2 regions of the Ornithinibacillus xuwenensis genome follow, and region 1 is predicted to be linked to the other one. Evidence: a T-box and tRNA genes for the amino acid it is inferred to sense, from the RefSeq annotation. Region 1 holds a T-box; the other holds one or more tRNA genes.
What was found. A T-box is a leader RNA that pairs with one kind of tRNA and senses whether it is charged. The one in region 1 lies ahead of leuS (leucine--tRNA ligase), so its partner is inferred to be a tRNA-Leu.
Positions count from the first base shown of each region.

Region 2: it encodes a tRNA-Leu, which carries the amino acid that the T-box ahead of leuS (leucine--tRNA ligase) is inferred to sense. The anticodon was not compared.

Region 1 is NZ_JBDIML010000005.1:555-6,428, reverse strand. It holds gene metK (methionine adenosyltransferase) at 1-1,100, shown strand, start outside; gene ABC228_RS14120 (gamma carbonic anhydrase) at 1,151-1,675, opposite strand; gene mnmM (tRNA 5-(aminomethyl)-2-thiouridylate-methyltransferase MnmM) at 1,704-2,267, opposite strand; T-box leader at 2,451-2,662, shown strand; gene leuS (leucine--tRNA ligase) at 2,713-5,124, shown strand; gene ABC228_RS14105 (hypothetical protein) at 5,167-5,874, opposite strand, start outside.
Region 2 is NZ_JBDIML010000003.1:631,386-638,008, forward strand. It holds gene ABC228_RS12650 (MFS transporter) at 1-1,136, shown strand, start outside; gene ABC228_RS12655 (amidohydrolase family protein) at 1,474-2,808, opposite strand; gene ABC228_RS12660 (helix-turn-helix domain-containing protein) at 2,934-3,821, shown strand; tRNA gene ABC228_RS12665 (tRNA-Leu) at 3,965-4,046, opposite strand; gene ABC228_RS12670 (hypothetical protein) at 4,146-4,628, opposite strand; gene ABC228_RS12675 (DUF3231 family protein) at 4,638-5,645, opposite strand; tRNA gene ABC228_RS12680 (tRNA-Cys) at 5,833-5,906, opposite strand; tRNA gene ABC228_RS12685 (tRNA-Gly) at 5,914-5,988, opposite strand; tRNA gene ABC228_RS12690 (tRNA-Gln) at 5,996-6,070, opposite strand; tRNA gene ABC228_RS12695 (tRNA-His) at 6,074-6,149, opposite strand; tRNA gene ABC228_RS12700 (tRNA-Trp) at 6,161-6,234, opposite strand; tRNA gene ABC228_RS12705 (tRNA-Tyr) at 6,263-6,346, opposite strand; tRNA gene ABC228_RS12710 (tRNA-Phe) at 6,368-6,443, opposite strand; tRNA gene ABC228_RS12715 (tRNA-Asp) at 6,471-6,547, opposite strand.

The DNA of each region.
Region 1 (5,874 bases):
CAAAGGATCCAGCAGCACGTGTTGCTTGTGAAACAACTGTAACAACAGGACTGGTATTAGTTGCTGGTGAAATCACCACGTCAACTTATGTTGATATTCCTGCAGTTGTGAGACAGACCATAAAGGACATTGGGTATACCCGTGCAAAATATGGCTTTGATGCTGATACTTGTGCAGTTTTAACAGCAATTGATGAACAATCACCGGATATTGCTGGTGGGGTGAATCAAGCATTAGAAGCCCGTCAAGGAAAATTGACCGAGGGAGAGATTGATGCGATTGGTGCTGGTGACCAAGGCTTGATGTTTGGATTTGCTTGTAATGAAACAAAAGAGTTAATGCCTTTACCAATATCATTAGCACATAAACTTTCGAAGCGATTGGCAGATGTAAGAAAAGATGAAACACTTGCATATCTTCGCCCAGATGGAAAAACACAGGTTACGATTGAATATGACGAACAGGATCAACCAGTTCGTGTGGATACGATTGTAATCTCAACCCAGCATCATCAAGATATAACATTAGAACAAATTGAGAAAGACTTATTGGAACATGTGATAAAACCAGTTGTTCCTACAAACCTATTGGATGAAGAGACAAAGTATTTTATTAATCCAACAGGTCGATTTGTGATAGGTGGCCCACAAGGCGATGCTGGTTTAACCGGTAGAAAAATCATTGTGGATACCTATGGTGGATATGCTCGTCATGGTGGGGGTGCATTCAGTGGTAAGGATGCAACTAAAGTAGACCGTTCAGCTGCGTATGCGGCCCGTTACGTTGCGAAAAACATTGTAGCAGCAAAACTAGCAGACTCTTGTGAGGTACAGCTCGCTTATGCGATTGGCGTTGCGGAGCCAGTTTCTATTTCCATTAACACATTTGGTACCGGTGTTGTAAATGAAGAAGCGTTAGTAAAAGCTGTCCGCGATATTTTTGATTTAAGGCCAGCCGGAATCATTCGCATGTTAGATTTACAACGTCCGATTTATAAAGAAACTGCTGCTTATGGTCATTTTGGTAGAACGGATGTAGAATTCCCGTGGGAAAAAACCGATAAAGTTAATGAACTATTATCATTTACAAATCAAAAGTAAATTAAAAAGTCACGAGATAAAAAATCGTGACTTTTTTTGTTGAATAAGTTTTATTCTATCCCGAGACTTGTGTGTTTTTTATAATACTGGCCTTTATCAACATAGGATTTCCGTACGCGCTCCATCTCTTTATAATCCTCATCAGTTAATTCTCTTACTACCTTTGCAGGACGCCCAATAGCCAATGTATGTGGTGGGATTTTTTTGCCTGGAGGAACAAGACTGCCAGCACCAACGAATGCAGACTCACCTATTTCTGCACCGTCCAAAATAATCGATCCCATTCCGACTAATGCATTTTTTCGAACAATGGCGGAATGTAGGGTCACTTGATGCCCAACTGTCACATCGTCTTCAATAAGAAGTGTGTTACTCGGGCTTTGGTGAAGCATGGATAAGTCTTGAATACTTACTCTTTTTCCAATTCGAGTTGGTGCAACATCACCCCGAATGACCGTCTTAAACCAAATACTAGATTCTTCTCCAATCGTAACGTCACCAACAATGACCGCATCTTTTGCTATGAAAGCCGTTGGATGAATAGATGGAGAAACATTTTTATAATGATGTATCATGTATACTCCTCCTAAAAAGTAATCGAAATTATTTTTTATGAATTGCAATAATAAATGGGGGATTATTTTTTTGATTAATAAAACCGTACTGCAAAACACTGTATTTCTTTTGGTCAAGTGAGATTACATGCTTCATTATGTCATTTCTTTCTACATCTCCACCTTCGTGCCCATAATAAACAACAAGGATGATTCGACCATTTGGTTTTAAGTATTTTAAAATTGCATGAATGGCAGCTATAGTAGAATTTCCCTTAGTAATAATAGATTTATCACTTTTAGGAAGATAACCTAGATTGAAAATCGCACCACCAATTTTTCCTTCTAAATCAGCTGATAAATAATTTTCGAGATTTGCATGACTATCTAGAACAAGCGAAACATTCGTACAATTATTTTCCATTAACAGTTGATCTGTATGATCAATTGCTTGTTCTTGAATATCGAAAGCAAGGACTTCTCCTTGTTCCCCAACAAGTTTACTTAAAAATAATGTATCATTGCCATTTCCACATGTTGCATCAATAACGGTTTCACCGGGTTTAACAATTTCTTCTAATAAATGATGGGAATATTTTAATATACTTTTCATGTGAGTTTCTCCTTAGACAAATTCAATCTTTTTTAAGGATAGCATGTTAAAACAGATTACGGAACTTAAAAGTGATGGTCATTATGTTTAAAGCATTATCTGATAAGAAGAACCAATTTATATTATAAAGCAGGAATATCTTGACAAAGCTAGTAGTATTCATTACAATTCAATTTAAATAATCGAAAAGCGATGCGAAGGAGTAGTAGTTACTGGACACAGGCTAAGAGAGGCAATGGTTGGTGAGAATTGCCCCTGGTCAGTTGCGAACTCGCCTTTAAGTTACAAGGGTGAACGAAAGTAGTCCTTGTCGTTAATCCGCGTTAAGGATACAAGTGAACGAATAATCGTTAATTTGGGTGGTACCGCGGGAAATACAGCTTCTCGTCCCTTCATTGGGATGAGAGGCTTTTTTTATTTTAACTTTTGAAAAGGAGGAATAATCATGAGTTTTAAACATGATGAAATTGAAAAGAAGTGGCAAAAACACTGGCTTGAGAATAAAACATTCAAGACCGATACTTCTTCAGATAAGAAGAAATTTTATGCGTTGGATATGTTTCCATATCCATCTGGAGCAGGACTTCATGTTGGTCACCCAGAAGGATATACAGCAACAGACATTCTCTCCCGTATGAAAAGAATGCAAGGATATGAAGTGCTACACCCAATCGGGTGGGACGCATTCGGGCTTCCTGCTGAACAGTATGCGTTAGACACAGGAAACAGTCCGAGTGAGTTTACCCAAAAAAATATCAATACATTTAAGAGACAAATCCAAGAGCTAGGTTTTTCATATGACTGGGATCGAGAAATCAATACGACTGATCCAAATTACTATAAATGGACCCAATGGATTTTTACCAAGCTATATGAAAAAGGATTAGCTTATATTGATGAAGTGGCTGTTAACTGGTGCCCAGCTCTTGGCACTGTATTGGCTAACGAGGAAGTAATTGATGGTAAAAGTGAGCGTGGTGGGCACCCGGTTGTTCGTAAGCCAATGAAACAATGGATGTTGAAAATTACTGCTTACGCAGATAGATTACTTGATGATTTGGAAGAGTTGGATTGGCCTGAAAGTATTAAGGATATGCAACGCAATTGGATTGGACGTTCTGAAGGTGCAGAAGTAGTCTTCAATATTGATGGTCATGACGAGAAATTTACTGTGTTTACAACAAGACCAGATACACTATTTGGTGCAACTTACGCTGTTCTTGCTCCAGAGCATCCACTAGTTGAGAAAATAGTGACGCCAGAGCAAAAAGAAGCGGTAGAAAAGTATCTTGATGAAGTGCAAACCAAATCAGATTTAGAGCGAACGGATCTGGCGAAGGATAAAACAGGAGTTTTTAGTGGTTCCTATGCAATCAACCCTGTTACAAAAGAGAAAATGTCAATCTGGATTGCTGATTATGTATTAATGTCCTACGGTACAGGTTCTATTATGGCAGTTCCAGCACATGATGAAAGAGATTATGAGTTTGCAACAAAATTCGAATTGCCAATTATCGAAGTAGTTGCTGGCGGAGATGTATCGAAAGAGGCTTATACAGGTGATGGCGAGCATGTGAATTCTGATTTTCTAAATGGTTTTAATAAAGAAGAAGCAATTACAAAAATGATTGTGTGGCTTGAGGAAAATGGAAGAGGTAGGAAGAAAGTGACCTATCGTTTGCGCGACTGGCTATTCTCAAGACAACGTTATTGGGGAGAACCAATTCCTGTAATTCATTGGGAAGATGGGTCGATGACCGCTGTTCCGGAGAATGAACTACCACTTGAGCTACCAATCATGACGGAAATTAAACCATCCGGTACCGGTGAATCACCACTAGCAAATAGTGATTGGGTTAATATCAGTGATCCAGTGACAGGTAAAAAAGGTCGACGTGAAACAAACACAATGCCACAATGGGCAGGGAGTTGCTGGTATTTCTTGCGCTATATTGATCCAAAGAATACTGAGAAATTAGCAGATTCTGCATTGCTTGAAAAATGGCTTCCAATTGATATTTATATCGGTGGAGCAGAGCATGCAGTACTTCACTTGCTATATGCAAGGTTCTGGCATAAGTTCTTGTATGATATTGGAGTTGTTCCTACAAAAGAGCCGTTTATGAAGCTTTTCAATCAAGGGATGATTCTTGGTGAAGGTAATGAAAAAATGAGTAAATCAAAAGGGAATGTAGTAAATCCTGATGATATCATTGCTTCTCATGGAGCGGACACACTTCGTCTATACGAAATGTTTATGGGACCATTGGATGCATCTGTAGCTTGGTCGACAAATGGATTAGACGGTGCACGACGTTTCCTTGATCGTGTATGGCGACTATTTGTAAATGAAGATGGAAGTCTGTCAGATAAAATTACTTCTGATAATGATAATGCTCTTGAAAAGGTTTATCATGAGACAGTGAAAAAAGTATCAGAGGATTTTGAACAGCTTCATTTTAATACGGGTATTTCACAAATGATGGTATTTATAAATGAAGGGTATAAAGCTGAGAAGTTACCAAAAGAATATGTGGAAGGATTCGTGAAGTTACTTTCTCCTGTTGCACCACATATCGCAGAAGAATTGTGGAGTCGTCTAGGGTATGGTGAAACGATTAGTTATACAGAATGGCCAACCTATGATGCGTCAAAATTGGTGGAAGATGAAGTTGAGATTGTTGTGCAAGTAATGGGTAAAGTCCGAGCCAAACTAACTGTGGCAAAGGATATTTCAAAAGAAGAATTGGAAAAGATGGCACTCGAAGAAGATTCTGTACAGGAATGGATCGAAGGTAAGACAGTACGGAAAGTGGTTGTAGTTCCAGGCAAGCTAGTTAATATCGTTGCTAATTAATATAGAAGGAATCCTGATCAGGATTCCTTCTTTTCTATATTATTAATTGCTTGGCATCCATCTCGTTTGGAGAAGAATCCATTTATCACGGTCGAAATACCAGATTGATTCTACTGTTCCTAATTGGTCTGCGTGATAAGCACCACTAACCTGTTGATAACTTTTTAGACCATAGCCTTTACTTTTGCTAATCAATTTTGGTTCAAAAAAAGCTATAGGATCTACCATTGCAGAGGTTTCTTTAAGTAATTTTCCGTCTTTACTATAAATACCTAAGCGGACATAATCATCTGCTCGATTGGAAACATCAACGATGGATGGTTCCATATCAGGTGATATAGTTACCTCCACCTTAAAGTCATCAAGGAATTTTCCTTTTACAAATGGTTGCTCAGGCAAAGGAATTTCTGATAACTTATTTTGAATTAAGGTATGCAAGTGATATTGATATAATCCACCACTTCCGCCAGTGGCGCTTTGAAAGAATATATCATTTACTTTGTCATGGTTTAAATCAATAAACGTTAACGTTGGTTCATATCCCCCCATATATGGAATTTCCCAGATCTGGTTTTCAGAGGATGTGATGACAGCAACTATATCACGATAGTAGGTTGAGTCAGGCGAGAAGAGGACTCCTTTTAGTTCTATCACTTCTTTTAATCCATCTCCAGTAACATCCTCTTCATATGTTTTAATGACTTGCAGCTCCGAGTTTTGCTCCTTTTCTAATGCATAAATAGAAAACGT
Region 2 (6,623 bases), on a different contig from region 1:
TTGGGCTTGTTGAATTGATTATTGGTGGAATACTTCCAACTATCGCAAAAGATTTAAACATTTCATTAAGCTCTGCTGGACAACTAATCACCGTTTTCGCACTTATTTATGCCGTATCCGGTCCAGTATTACTAGTGGTGACTAGCAAAATAGAACGCAAAAAGCTATATCTCATCTCCTTGTTTATCTTTTTCATCAGCAATATCATGACCTATTTCAGTCCAAATTTTACCTTTATGATGATTGCTAGGGTGTTGAGTGCGATGAGTACGGCTCTTATCGTTGTGTTATCATTAACCCTTGCTGCAAAAATTGTTCTACCAACACATCGAGCAAAGGCTGTGGGGCTCATTTATATGGGAATTAGCTCATCACTAGTCATGGGTGTACCACTTGGGATTATGATCTCCGATACGTTTGGCTGGCGCGTTATTTTTCTTGGAATAGCTATCTTATCGATAGGTTCCTTTATACTAATTTCCATCTTTTTTGAGCGAATACAGGGGGAAAACACGACCCCACTTTCACAACAAATCAAGGCTGTGGCTAGCTTTAAATTAGGCAGTGCACATCTTGCAACTATGTTTTTGCTAGCAGGACATTATACGCTATACGCATACTTTACCCCTTTTTTAGAAACAGAACTTCATCTAAATTCCAGTTGGATCAGTCTTTGTTATCTATTATTTGGGATTGCGGCAGTAAGTGGTGGAGCGTTCGGGGGCATACTATCCGATTCGATTGGAGCTAAAAAAAGCATCATCGTTGTTATCAGTTTGTTTGCAGCTGTACTATTCTTGTTACCTTTCACTACGTTTTCACTTATTGTATTCCTACCAGTTATGATGGTTTGGGGAGCGCTAAGCTGGAGCCTATCTCCACCACAGCAAAGCTACCTGATTCAAACAGATCCTGCTACATCGGATATTCAGCAAAGCTTTAATAATTCAGCGATTCAAATTGGTATTTCTCTTGGATCTGCATTTGGTGGCATCGTATTGAATGAAACTGGAACTGTATCACACATGTCTTGGTTTGGAGGCGCAATCGTAATCCTTTCCTTACTATGTGCAATCTTTTCATTAACAAGAAAACCGAAAGAGAGAACAGGTACTGTTTTAGCTTCGGATGTATAATAAAATAGTGCACCCCAATTGTTAGATGTGTCTAACAATTGGGGTGCACTTCACTCTTGGAGTGTTCTATTATGGCTAAATTTTTAGATTTTCAATAGGAGAAAAAGTGAAAATTAGCTTATTTCATCTACAATTTCTGCTTTTGGGGTGTTTGTTGTAGAAATAGTAATATGCTAGCCTTAGCTTAGTATAATGAATTCTACAATTCTAATAACCCCTGAAAAGATGTAACATATTGTTAACGATTACGTTGATAATAGAAAAAAATCAACAAAGGAAGAGTAATCCTCCCCCATCTGTTATCTTAAGCACCTATTTGCGTGTATATCATGGCAGCTTAATTTACATGCTCCGCTTCCCATTTCTCCATAAATGCTTGCATTAGTCTATCAACATCTTCGTCACTTGGAATACTGCGCAAAATTTCATTTTGATTGTATACTTTTCCACCTTTAACGATTAAATTAATATCCTGTGTATGCTTAATATTCTCTAATGGGTTCTTGTTTAAGATGACTAGGTCTGCGATTTTTCCTTCTTGGATTGTTCCAATGTCCTCTAGATTAATAGACTTTGCTGCATTCACTGTTGCTGCTTGTAGTGCCTCTATTTCAGTAAACCCAATTTCCACAAATATTTCTAGTTCCCGATGCAAAGCCATTCCTGGATATGTATACATTAGGGCTGGTGTATCAGTTCCAGCAACCACCGTTCCCCCCATATCATAGTAGGTTTTAGCAATAGCTTTCGTTAAGGTATTTATTACAGCATTACTTTCTTTTATAACCCCTATAATTTCTTCATGACTTTTCCAATATTCTACAGGATGCTTCTTCTTTTCTATCGACTCTATCACCTTATTATTTGGTGACCAAATGTTTGGAAAGCTCATTGCTTGATCGAACAGAACCATCGTTGGGCAGATTTTCACATTGTACGTTAACATTTTCTCACATAGTTCTTTCACTTTTGCTTGGTCTGGTTCTTCCCAATTTATATGACTCCACTCTACTTGGTCCACTAGTGGATTCCATCCTTTATAAATCTCTTGGGCAAATCCAGATGCATGCTCAAACCATGTAACACCCGCTTTCGCTGCATCTAATGCTGTTAATTCCTTGGAGTTTATTAGATCAATTGCTAATTCCAAACCAATCATCTTTGCTTCATCCGCCGCCGCTTCCATAACCTCTTTTTTAATCCACCCATAAAGTTTAATAAACTTCGCTCCTACTTCAGCTTGTCTACGAACTTCTTCTCTAGCTTCTTCTGGGTCATCTGTTACGAAATTTCCATAACTAGTTCCTCCCCATTGTCCAGGGGGTCCATCAATCATTCTATCTGATGTGTACACTCTTGGTGTCGGTGCATAATCTGGTTTTTGAATTAAGTTATGAAGTAAGAGGACGTTACCAGCTGTGTTTCGCACGGTTGTTACTCCAGATGCTACAAAATGAGGCGCAAATCCCTCGTTAATATGACAATGCATATCAATTAAGCCTGGAATAATATAGTTTCCTTTTACATCGATTGTTTCTGGCACCTCAGGCAACTCTTCATCCTGCTTTACGATTCTTTTAATCGTATTTCCTTCTACTTCAATTGCACCTACAAAAGATACTCCATTCTCCACATCGATAATCGTTCCATTTTTAATCAGTAATTTTCCCATTTGCATTTCCTCCTATAATTGTTTATCTGTATTCAATGTTCTGATTTTATTGTATAGTGATTAAAACACTCGTTTTTCAAAAATGTCATATAGTGGAATTTTCATGGTTCGAGGAGGATTGAATAGTGGTGGAATACGGAAAAACACTAAGAATAGTTCGGAAACAAAAAGGGATAACCTTAAAACGATTAGCAGATGGGATTTGTTCTGTTTCTTTTCTATCAAAGTTTGAACGCGGCGATTCCGATATTACACTTGGTCTAATGACAAGACTGTTAGAAAAGCTAATGATGAACTTTGATGAGTTCTTATTCATCCATCACGATTTTCAACCTGATAAATTGGAACAATTCTTTAAAGCAGCGAACACTGCCTATTTAAATAGAGACGTGAAACAATTGAAGCAATTAAAAAACGGACAATTAAAGAAGTGGAAGCAATACGGCGTGGAAACCTACCAGTGCAATGCTCTATTGATTGAAGTATATGAAAGTATCGTAGATAAGGATTATATCAAAAAAGGAGTACAAGAAATTGATACGCATCTCCTTTCTGATTATTTATTTCGAGTAGAGGTATGGGGATATTATGAGTTAATGCTTTATAATGGTACGTTACTATTACTCGAGCCAGATATGGTCATGCTGCTTTCCAGAACTGCATATGAGAAAAGTGCTCGTTTTAGAAATTATGATAAGGTAACTGATGCGATTACATCCGTGCTCTTTAACACCATTATCTTTTTGCTTGGACCAGTGAATCGATTTCACGAAGAGTTCGCATATCAAAAGGAAATGACTGAATTTATGGGATATCTTGAGGCGATTGCCATTCCAGAAGGTAACTTAACAGAAAGAGTACTTTTATTAGAGCTCAAAGGTGCCTATTCTATTAGAGTTGGATACAAAGAAGAAGGTACTGCAAAAATAAAACAGGCTATCCAAATCTTACAGGATTTGAATTCTACTAGAATGGCAAATAATATCGAGCAGTATCTTTTGCAGATTATATAGTATCGAGGAATAACCATTGTATTAAGAAGCTGGATTTCTCTTTTGTTCTACAATTAGAGCTTCACGGATATAATTTTTCAAATAAAATAATGCTAACAAAAAACCCATTAAACATTAGAAATGTTTAATGGGTTTTTATACGATACCGGTGGTCGGGGTCGAACCGACACTCCCGAAGGAACACGATTTTGAGTCGTGCGCGTCTGCCAATTCCGCCACACCGGCATATTAAAAATTTGACGTAGTCTTGACTGACAAATATTAATATAGCACGGAATGGGGGATGAAGTCAATGTTTAATTAAGTAGATATAATTATCATAATTCACGAACTTGGCTGCCCATGCTTTCTTACCCAATTCAACACAATCAATCGAATAATCATACCAATTGTATAACCTAATATAAGAAAGATAATTGGTAACCAAATCGGCCCGAAATAAATACCTTTAACATTAAAGGTTGGAGAATAGACTACTCCAATAGTGCCGATATATGCAGAGAACACATAAGGCAGGAAGGAATAGGAAGCCTCTCCCCCTCCAGCATCACGATACGCATCCCATATAGCAAATAAATAAAGACATGGATAAAACATTAACCATTGATAATTAGTGCTTGAGATTGCTGTTTGTATATCACCATGAAAACTCGGTATAATGGCAGCATTTAGTTTTGAAAATACATTAACAATGAATTCTAAAGCAATTAATACAGCTCCTTTAAACAGCTTTCCATTTAGAAATTGTCCGAACCCTGGAAAGGCAATACTCCAAAATATTACTTCAACCTTCTTATCCTTTGACATCTTTATACACTACCCATCCGCCAATTCTTGTCGATCCGATTCCCTAGGGGGCTCTTCCAACCATCCATTACTAATCATGATATTTGCGCCGTCCTCTGAGTACTTCATGATTTCAGTAGTTAATCGTGTATATTGAGCAACTAAATCACGTCTATGGCTTGTTGCTAGACTTAAGCCATAATTGCCAATACCAATTCCAACTAATGCGGTTATTTGAAACATCATTAGCTTATCCGAAAAAACAAATGATGTATTCTCTGTAATCTCTGCATTCCATGACATTGGTGCAGGAAGTTCATTTTCACGTAGTATAGACCCTAAAACCTCCACATGCTTTTCCGCAATTTCCTTTCCTCTTTGCATAAATTGCCTTACTTCCTTGGACTTTGCTACCTGTGAAAAGCTAATTAATGCTGCAACACCTAATACATTACGCTGCATGTTTGCGTATAAATTCGATATTTCCATTCCGGTTAAAGGCCTTCTTTCCCCAAACCAACCGGTTAAAAAGCTCTGCTTCTTTACAAAATCTACTTTACTGGGTATCGGAAGGTTTGGTGAACGCACATAAACACCTTTAGAGAGCATTAAATCCTTTGCCATCCGATGTAGCTTATTAGACTCCACAAAACACGCTGAGAAGTAATTATAAACGTCTTCACGAGCTGCTAATGAAGTAGCCATACTATAGTTATTCATACCAACCTGAGCCATGTCCCGCATGAAATTTAGAATATAAGTATCAGAATAAAGACGCTCTGCGTTAACATCAACATCCTCATTCAGATGAAATCCAACTGGTATTGGATACTTTTCCATATTAAAAAAAGCCTTCAACTTTTCCTTATGTGATTCAGACAATTTCAGTCCATAATTGACTATCTCTTTCACACCTTCATCCTCAACTATATTATCCATATAAGTGAGTACACAGATCGCCATACTATCATTCATATAAGCAGACCATAGCTGAGTAATTTCTGTTGCACTTAAACGTGCATGATGTTCTACATTCATAACGAAAATTGACCTCCGAAAATCTTCTTTATGCTTGTTAGTATGCCCTTGATGTAAAATTTATACAGTATCAAATAGGATGGTTCAACTGGTTAATTAAGCCAATAAAAAAACTCCTTTGTTTTAAATGCAAGTACCTAGCTTTGCAACTAAAACAAAAGAGTTTATGTATATTACTATTTAAAATTGGAGGCGGTAACCGGATTTGAACCGGTGATAAAGGTTTTGCAGACCTCTGCCTTACCACTTGGCTATACCGCCACTATTCTGGAGCGGAAGACGGGATTCGAACCCGCGACCCCCACCTTGGCAAGGTGGTGTTCTACCACTGAACTACTTCCGCGCTTTATTGGCTGGGCTACCAGGATTCGAACCTGGGAATCACGGGACCAAAACCCGTTGCCTTACCGCTTGGCTATAGCCCAATATGGGGCGACCGGTGGGAATCGAACCCACGAGTGCCGGAGCCACAATCCGGTGCGTTCACCACTTCGCCACGGCCGCCATAATAAAAATGGCAGGGGTAGTAGGAATCGAACCCACATCAAAGGTTTTGGAGACCTTCGTTTTACCATTAAACTATACCCCTACTAGAAAAAATAACTATTAATTTTAAATGGTGGAGGGGGGCAGATTCGAACTGCCGAACCCGAAGGAGCGGATTTACAGTCCGCCGCGTTTAGCCACTTCGCTACCCCTCCATAAATAGAAAAAAACATAAATGGTGGCTCGGGACGGAATCGAACCGCCGACACATGGATTTTCAGTCCATTGCTCTACCGACTGAGCTACCGAGCCATTTTGTGTTTTCAGTAATATTTATAGTGGCGGTCCGGACGGGACTCGAACCCGCGACCTCCTGCGTGACAGGCAGGCATTCTAACCAACTGAACTACCGGACCACTATATGATTTTTTTCGTTGCACTTTACAGTACTACTGATATTCAATTATCGAAGAAGATTATTCAACGTAGTTA